2 regions of the Mesorhizobium sp. WSM4829 genome follow, and region 2 is predicted to be linked to the other one. Evidence: riboswitches for the same ligand, from Rfam matches in the RefSeq annotation. Region 2 holds a riboswitch; the other holds the start of a gene.
What was found. A riboswitch is a leader RNA that binds a small molecule or an ion and turns the genes downstream of it on or off. The one in region 2 is predicted to bind S-adenosylmethionine.
Positions count from the first base shown of each region.

Region 1: linked by a shared signal. The riboswitch ahead of metX (homoserine O-acetyltransferase MetX) and the one ahead of AC0L17_RS22545 (O-succinylhomoserine sulfhydrylase) in region 2 are both predicted to bind S-adenosylmethionine.

Region 1 is NZ_JBVVQJ010000006.1:60,133-63,534, reverse strand. It holds gene metW (methionine biosynthesis protein MetW) at 1-455, opposite strand, end outside; gene metX (homoserine O-acetyltransferase MetX) at 628-1,797, opposite strand; SAM riboswitch at 1,918-1,995, opposite strand; gene hisC (histidinol-phosphate transaminase) at 2,168-3,277, shown strand; gene AC0L17_RS07890 (prephenate/arogenate dehydrogenase family protein) at 3,284-3,402, shown strand, end outside.
Region 2 is NZ_JBVVQJ010000025.1:56,237-59,638, forward strand. It holds gene AC0L17_RS22535 (ABC transporter substrate-binding protein) at 1-408, opposite strand, end outside; gene AC0L17_RS22540 (2'-deoxycytidine 5'-triphosphate deaminase) at 502-1,596, opposite strand; SAM riboswitch at 1,722-1,799, shown strand; gene AC0L17_RS22545 (O-succinylhomoserine sulfhydrylase) at 1,873-3,063, shown strand; gene AC0L17_RS22550 (ceramide glucosyltransferase) at 3,110-3,402, opposite strand, start outside.

The DNA.
Region 1 (3,402 bases), on a different contig from region 2:
AAATGGATGTTGGGCGTGTCGTACCAGGAATAGGGCAGGTCCTTGGTCACCGGCATCCGCCCTTCGACGAACAGCGAAAGGCGTACCCGCCAGTGGCCGAAATTGGGGAAGGAGACGATGGCGTGCTTGCCGATCCTGAGCAACTCGTCGAGCACCAGCTTCGGGTTGCGGGTCGCCTGCAAGGTCTGCGACAGGACGACGAAATCAAAACCCTTGTCGGGATAGAATTTGAGGTCCTTGTCGGCGTCGCCCTGGATGACGGACAGGCCGCGTGCCACGCATTCGTTGACGCCGCGCTGCGACAGTTCCATCCCACGGCCGTCGACCTGCTTCGTTGCCTGCAGCAATTCGAGCAGCAGGCCATCACCGGAGCCGACGTCCAGCACCCGCGACTGCGGCGGGATGAGATCGGCGACGACTTCGAGGTCGACGCGCTGGGCGTGGTTGACACTCATGATCGTGGCCTTTGACTGGCGCATGACCTTGATCCGAAAAGTCTGCAACTTTTCGGGGCCATGCGCTGATGCCTGGCGCATGACCTTGATCGGAAAAGCCTGCAAACTTCAGGCGTCATGCGCTGCTGCCTGGCGCAAGATGCCGGTTCGAAAAGGCTGTAATCTTTGGGGGTCATGCGCTGAGCCCCCTGGCGCGGGCCGCCGAGGCGATGAAGCCGTTGATGGCGGCGAACAGCTCCGGCTCGTCGAGCAGGAAGGCGTCGTGGCCGCGATCGGTCTCGATCTCGACGAAGGACACCGAGGCGCCGGCCGCGTTCAGCGCGTGAACGACCGAGCGGCTCTCCTCGGTCGGGAACAGCCAGTCGCTGGTGAAGGAGACCAGGCAGAAACGGGTCCTGGTGCCGGCAAAGGCGTCGGCCAGCCGGCCGCCATGATCGGCGGCGAGGTCGAAATAGTCCATCGCCCGGGTCATGTAGAGATAGGAGTTGGCGTCGAAGCGGTCTACGAAGGTCATGCCCTGATGGCGCAGATAGCTCTCGATCTGGAAATCGGCGTCGAAACCGAAGGTGAGTGCTTCACGATCCTGCAGGTTGCGGCCAAACTTCCGGTGCAGGGCCGCCTCCGACAGATAGGTGATGTGAGCGGCCATCCGCGCCACGGCCAGCCCCTTTTCTGGACGCTTGCCCTGCTCGAAATACTTGCCGCCATGCCAGTCGGGATCGGCCATCACCGCCTGCCGGCCGACCTCATGGAAGGCGATGTTCTGCGAGGAATGACGCGCGCCGGTGGCGATCGGCAGCGCCGAGAAAACGCGCTCCGGATAGCTCGACGCCCATTGCAGCACCTGCATGCCGCCCATCGAGCCGCCGAGCACCGAGAACAGCTTTTCGATGCCGAAATGGTCGACCAGCATCAACTGCGCCCGCACCATGTCGCGGATGGTGATGATCGGCAGGTCGAGCCCGTAGGGCTTGCCGGTGACTGGATTGGTCGAGGCGGGGCCGGTCGAGCCAAGGCAGCCGCCGATGACGTTCGAGCAGATGACGAAGAAGCGGCTGGTGTCGATGATCTTGCCGGGGCCGATCAGCACTTCCCACCAGCCCGGCTTGCCGGTCACTGGATTGGTGCTGGCGACGTGCTGGTCGCCGGTCAGTGCATGGCAGACGAGGATGGCGTTGGAGCGGGCGTCGTTGAGCGTGCCGTAGGTCTTGTAGGCGATCTGGAATGGCGACAGCAGTGTGCCGGCATCGAGCTTGAGCGGCTTGTCGGCGCCGAAACGCAACACCGGGCTCGACGGCTCGTCGGCCTCGTTGTTAGTTCTTTTCGTGCGCAGCGCGACCATCGCATCCTCTTACATTAACCCATCGTGTTTTCCGAAAGTCGATTGCGATTTTCGGCTCGATGCGACTGTCCGGCCGGCTGCGGACAACAAAAAAACCGGCATTGCCTTCGCAAAGCCGGTTACAGGATGCAAACGGCCCTTTAGCGAGTTGTTTAACGTGGCTGCAAGCCGACCGGCCAAATCACCACGGGATTTCGCCTTTCTTTAGGACCGGCGCGCCTCGGCGTCAACGGCCAGTCACGCACCGATCATTGCCGCCTCTCGACATTCCAGGCCACGGCTTGTATTTCCGCGGCGGCTTCCAGTGTGGCGGATCCGAAATTCGCATCGCGTTGGAGCAGCGGAAGCGTTCTCGACGGATTTTTGCAATATGAACCAGGCATCGGATCAGGCACGTCCAACGCCCCGCCCGGGGATCATGGAGATCGAGGCCTATGTGCCGGGCAAAAGCACGGCGCCGGCCGGCGTTGCCAAGGTCCATAAATTGTCGTCGAACGAGAATCCGCTCGGCCCCTCGCCGAAGGCGATAGAAGCCGCGCGCGACGTTGCGGCCAAGCTCGACATATATCCCGACGGCACCGCCAGGCGCCTGCGGGAGGCGATCGCCGAGGTGCATGGCCTCAATCCGGCGAATATCGTCTGTTCCAACGGTTCCGACGAGATTCTGGGCCTGCTTGCGCAGACCTATCTCGCACCCGGCGACGAGGCTGTGATCACCGAACACGGCTTCATGGTCTACAAGATCTACATCCAGTCGGCAGGTGCTGTCCCGGTTTCGGTCAAGGAAACCAATGAGCGCGCCGACGTCGACGCGATCCTCGCTGCGGTGACGGCGCGTACCAGGATCATTTTCCTCGCCAATCCCAACAACCCGACCGGCACCTATTTGCCGTTCCAGGAGGTGCGCCGCCTGCATGCCAGCCTGCCTCGAAACGTGCTACTGGTGCTTGATGCAGCCTATGCCGAATATGTCCGCCGCAACGACTATGAAGCCGGCGTCGAACTGGTGGCTGGCGCGGAAAACGTGATCATGACCCGTACCTTCTCCAAGCTCGGCCTCGGCGGCGCGCGGATTGGTTGGATGTACGCGCCGATGCATGTCATCGATGCGATCAACCGGGTGCGGGGTCCCTTCAACGTCAACGCGACGGCGATCGAGGCCGGCATTGCCGCGATCCGCGACCGTGCCCATGTCGAGCGAAGCGTGGCGCATAACGAGACCTGGCTGACCTGGGTGAGCGAGGAGTTGACCAGGCTCGGACTGCGGGTGACGCCGAGCGTCGGCAATTTCGTCCTCATCCACTTTCCCGAAGACAAAAAACATTCGGCGGCAGCTGCGGACGATTACCTCTGTGCGCGCGGCTACATATTGCGGCGCGTTTCCGGCTACGGCTTCCCGAATGCGCTGCGCATGAGCATCGGCACCGAAGAGGCCAATCGCGGCGTTGTCGCCGCCATCGCGACATTTCTGAAAAGCTAGAACACCATGACATCACCGATGTTCGAAAAGATCGCGCTGGTCGGCATCGGCCTGATCGGCTCGTCGCTGGCCCGCGTAATCCATCGCGAAGGCCTTGCCGGTCATGTCGCCATCTCGACGCGCAG
Region 2 (3,402 bases):
GGCGAGTGCCGCCGGTTCGGTCGAGGCAATATCGCTGTCCTTCAAGGCCACCAGCGAAAGCGGCGTCGTATAGTATTTGTTGGTGAAGGAGACCTGCTTCTTGCGCTCCTCGGTAATGCTCATGGACGCGATGATGGCGTCGAATTTTTTGGCCTGGAGCGCCGGGATCATGCCGTCCCAGTCCTGCGTGACAAGTTCGCATTCGACCTTCATCTGAGCGCAAAGCGCATTGGTGATGTCGATGTCGAAGCCGACGAGCTTGCCATCCGCGGTGATGGTGTTGAACGGCGGATAGGCGCCTTCAGTGGCGATCTTCAACTTTTCCTGTGCTTGCGCCGACAGCGACCCGACTGACATCGCCAGCATGACGGCTGTTGCTGCCGATGCGATCCATCTTGAAATCTGCATTTTTTGTTCCCCTTGTTCCAACCGTATTGACGGCTAAGACAGCCAAGCACGACCCGTAAGGTCAGGCAAGCATGGTCTGATCATAGTGGGCGATCAGCGCGCGGCGCGAAAATGCTTGGACAGTTTCAGGCCCTGCGCCTGATAGTTCGAGCCGAGATCTGTGCCGTAGAGCGCCTGCGGCCGCTTCAGCATGTGCTCGTAGACCAGCCGTCCGACGATCTGGCCGTGGTCGAGGATGAACGGCACTTCGTGGCTGCGCACTTCGAGCACGGCCCGGCTGCCGGTGCCGCCCGAGGCCGAATGGCCGAAACCCGGATCGAAGAAACCGGCATAGTGGACGCGGAATTCGCCGACCAGCGGATCGAAGGGCGTCATCTCGGCGGCATAGAGCGGCGGCACATGCACCGCTTCCTGGCTGACGAGGATATAAAATTCGTCCGGATCGAGCACCAGTTCGCCGGCGCCGCTCTTGTAGAGCGGGTCCCAGAAATCGACGACATCCTGCGCGGCGCGCTTGTCGACATCGACCAGGCCGGTGTGGTGCTTGCCGCGGTAGCCGACCAGCCCGTCCTTGTCGCCGTCGAGGTCGATCGACAGTGCGATGCCGCCGCCGGAAATGTTCGGCGGCTCGGTGGCGACGAGCGTCTCGGCACGGTGCAATTCGTGCAGCTCGCTTTCCGACAAAAGCGCATTGCCGGTGCGGAACCGGATCTGCGACAGCCGCGAGCCGGCGCGGACGACGATCGGAAAGGTGCGCGGGCTGACTTCGAGATAGAGCGGGCCGTTGTAGCCGGCAGCGATCTTGTCGAACTCGTGGCCGCGATCGGTCATCACGCGGGTGAAGATGTCGAGCCGCCCGGTCGAGCTTTTTGGGTTGGCCGAGGCGGAAATGTTTGCCGGAAGCGCCAGGCTCTCGAGCAGCGGCACGATATAGACGCAGCCCGTCTCCAGCACCGCACCATCGGTGAGATTGATTTCGTGCAGCTTCAGGCGGTCGAGTTTTTCAGCAACCCTGTGGTTGGGGCCGGGCAGGAAGGAGGCGCGCACCCGCCAGGCCTTGTCGCCAAGCCTGAGGTCCAGGCTGGCCGGCTGGACCTGGTCGGCGTCGAGCGCGCGCGGCGACTTCAGCGCGCCCGACTGGTACAGCGCGGAAATATCCTGATCCGGAAGAATGCCTGTCTGCCGCAAAGTCTGGCTCCGCTCGAAGGCCGGGCGTGGTCTCGTCTTGTCGCAGGTTCTTGCCGTGGAACCCGCTGGTACAAACCTCTTAATCATGCCGGCAATTGACGCAAGCGCGGTGCAGGTCTAAAGGATCGTTATCCCGTGGTGATTTGGCCGGTCGGCTTGCAGCCACGTTAAACAAGTCGCTAAAGGACCGTCGGGCCGAAAGGCCGTACGACCGGTTGCGACTTTCGCGGCCGGTTTTTTTGTGTTTGGACCATTTTTTCTGTTTGGAACAAGGTGATGACGAGCAAAACGCGCAACTGGAAGCCTCAGACCGCCCTCGTGCATGCAGGAACGCTGCGTTCCGGCTTCGGCGAAACCTCCGAGGCGATGTATCTCACGCAAGGCTATGTCTACGATACGGCGCAGGCGGCGGAAGCCCGCTTCAAGGGCGAGGAACCGGGCTTCATCTATTCGCGCTATGCCAATCCGACGGTCGACATGTTCGAGAAGCGCATGTGTGCGCTGGAAGGTGCCGAAGATGCCCGCGCCACCGCATCCGGCATGGCGGCGGTGACGGCGGCGTTGCTGTGCAGTGCCCGGGCCGGCGACCACATCGTGGCGGCGCGCGCGCTGTTCGGCTCCTGTCGCTGGGTGGTCGAGACGCTGGCGCCGAAATACGGCATCGAGGCGACGCTGGTCGACGGCACCGACATCGCCAATTGGGAAAAGGCGGTCAGGCCCAACACCAGGTTGTTCTTCCTTGAAAGCCCGACCAATCCAACGCTGGAGGTCGTCGACATCGCAGCCGTAGCCTCGCTTGCCGATTCGATCGGCGCGCGGCTGATCGTCGACAACGTCTTTGCCACGCCCTTGCAGCAGAAGCCGTTGCAACTCGGCGCCCATATCGTCGTCTATTCGGCGACCAAGCACATCGACGGCCAGGGGCGCTGCCTCGGCGGCATCATCCTGTCGGACAAGAAGTGGATCGACGAGAATTTGCACGACTACTTCCGCCACACCGGTCCCAGCCTCTCGCCCTTCAATGCCTGGACGCTGCTGAAGGGCCTGGAGACGCTGCCGCTGCGCGTGCGCCAGCAGACGGAAAGTGCCGGCCGGATCGCGGACTTCCTCGCCGAGCGATCGGAAATTGTCCGCGTCATCTATCCCGGCCGCGCCGATCACCCGCAGGCGGCGATCGTCAAGAAGCAGATGTCGGGCGGCTCGACGCTGATCTGCCTCGACGTCAAGGGAGGCAAGCAGGCGGCCTTCGCCTTCCAGAACGCGCTCGATGTCGTGCTGATCTCCAACAATCTCGGTGACGCCAAGAGCCTGATCACCCATCCGGCGACGACGACACACAAGAATCTGAGCGACGAGGCGCGGGCCGAACTTGGCATCGGGCCAGGCACGCTCAGGCTGTCCGTCGGACTGGAGGACACTGACGACCTGCTCGAAGACATCGAGCAGGCCTTGAAAGCCGCCAGGTAGGGATACGCGCCGAACTGCTGCGCTCTGATCTGCAAAGCAGGCGGGGTCAGGCGCCCGACGGCGTCTCTTCCAATTCCGCAACGGCGCTGGTTTGGATGGTCATCGTGTTGCCGCGCCAGTCGACGGCACCGCTGAGCCAGCCGCGCACCCAGATGGCGGGAAGCATCACGTCCCGCGCAACCATCGCCGGGATCATGCGCAGCGACAGGTGCCAGCCCTTGGCCGAGGCGAGAGCGCATTCCGGCAGATAGGCGACTATCAGCACGGCGATGGCGGTAGCCGGCAGGCTGAAACCGGCGCCTGCTGCCGCAACCAGCGCAAGCACCAGCGGCGGCGCCG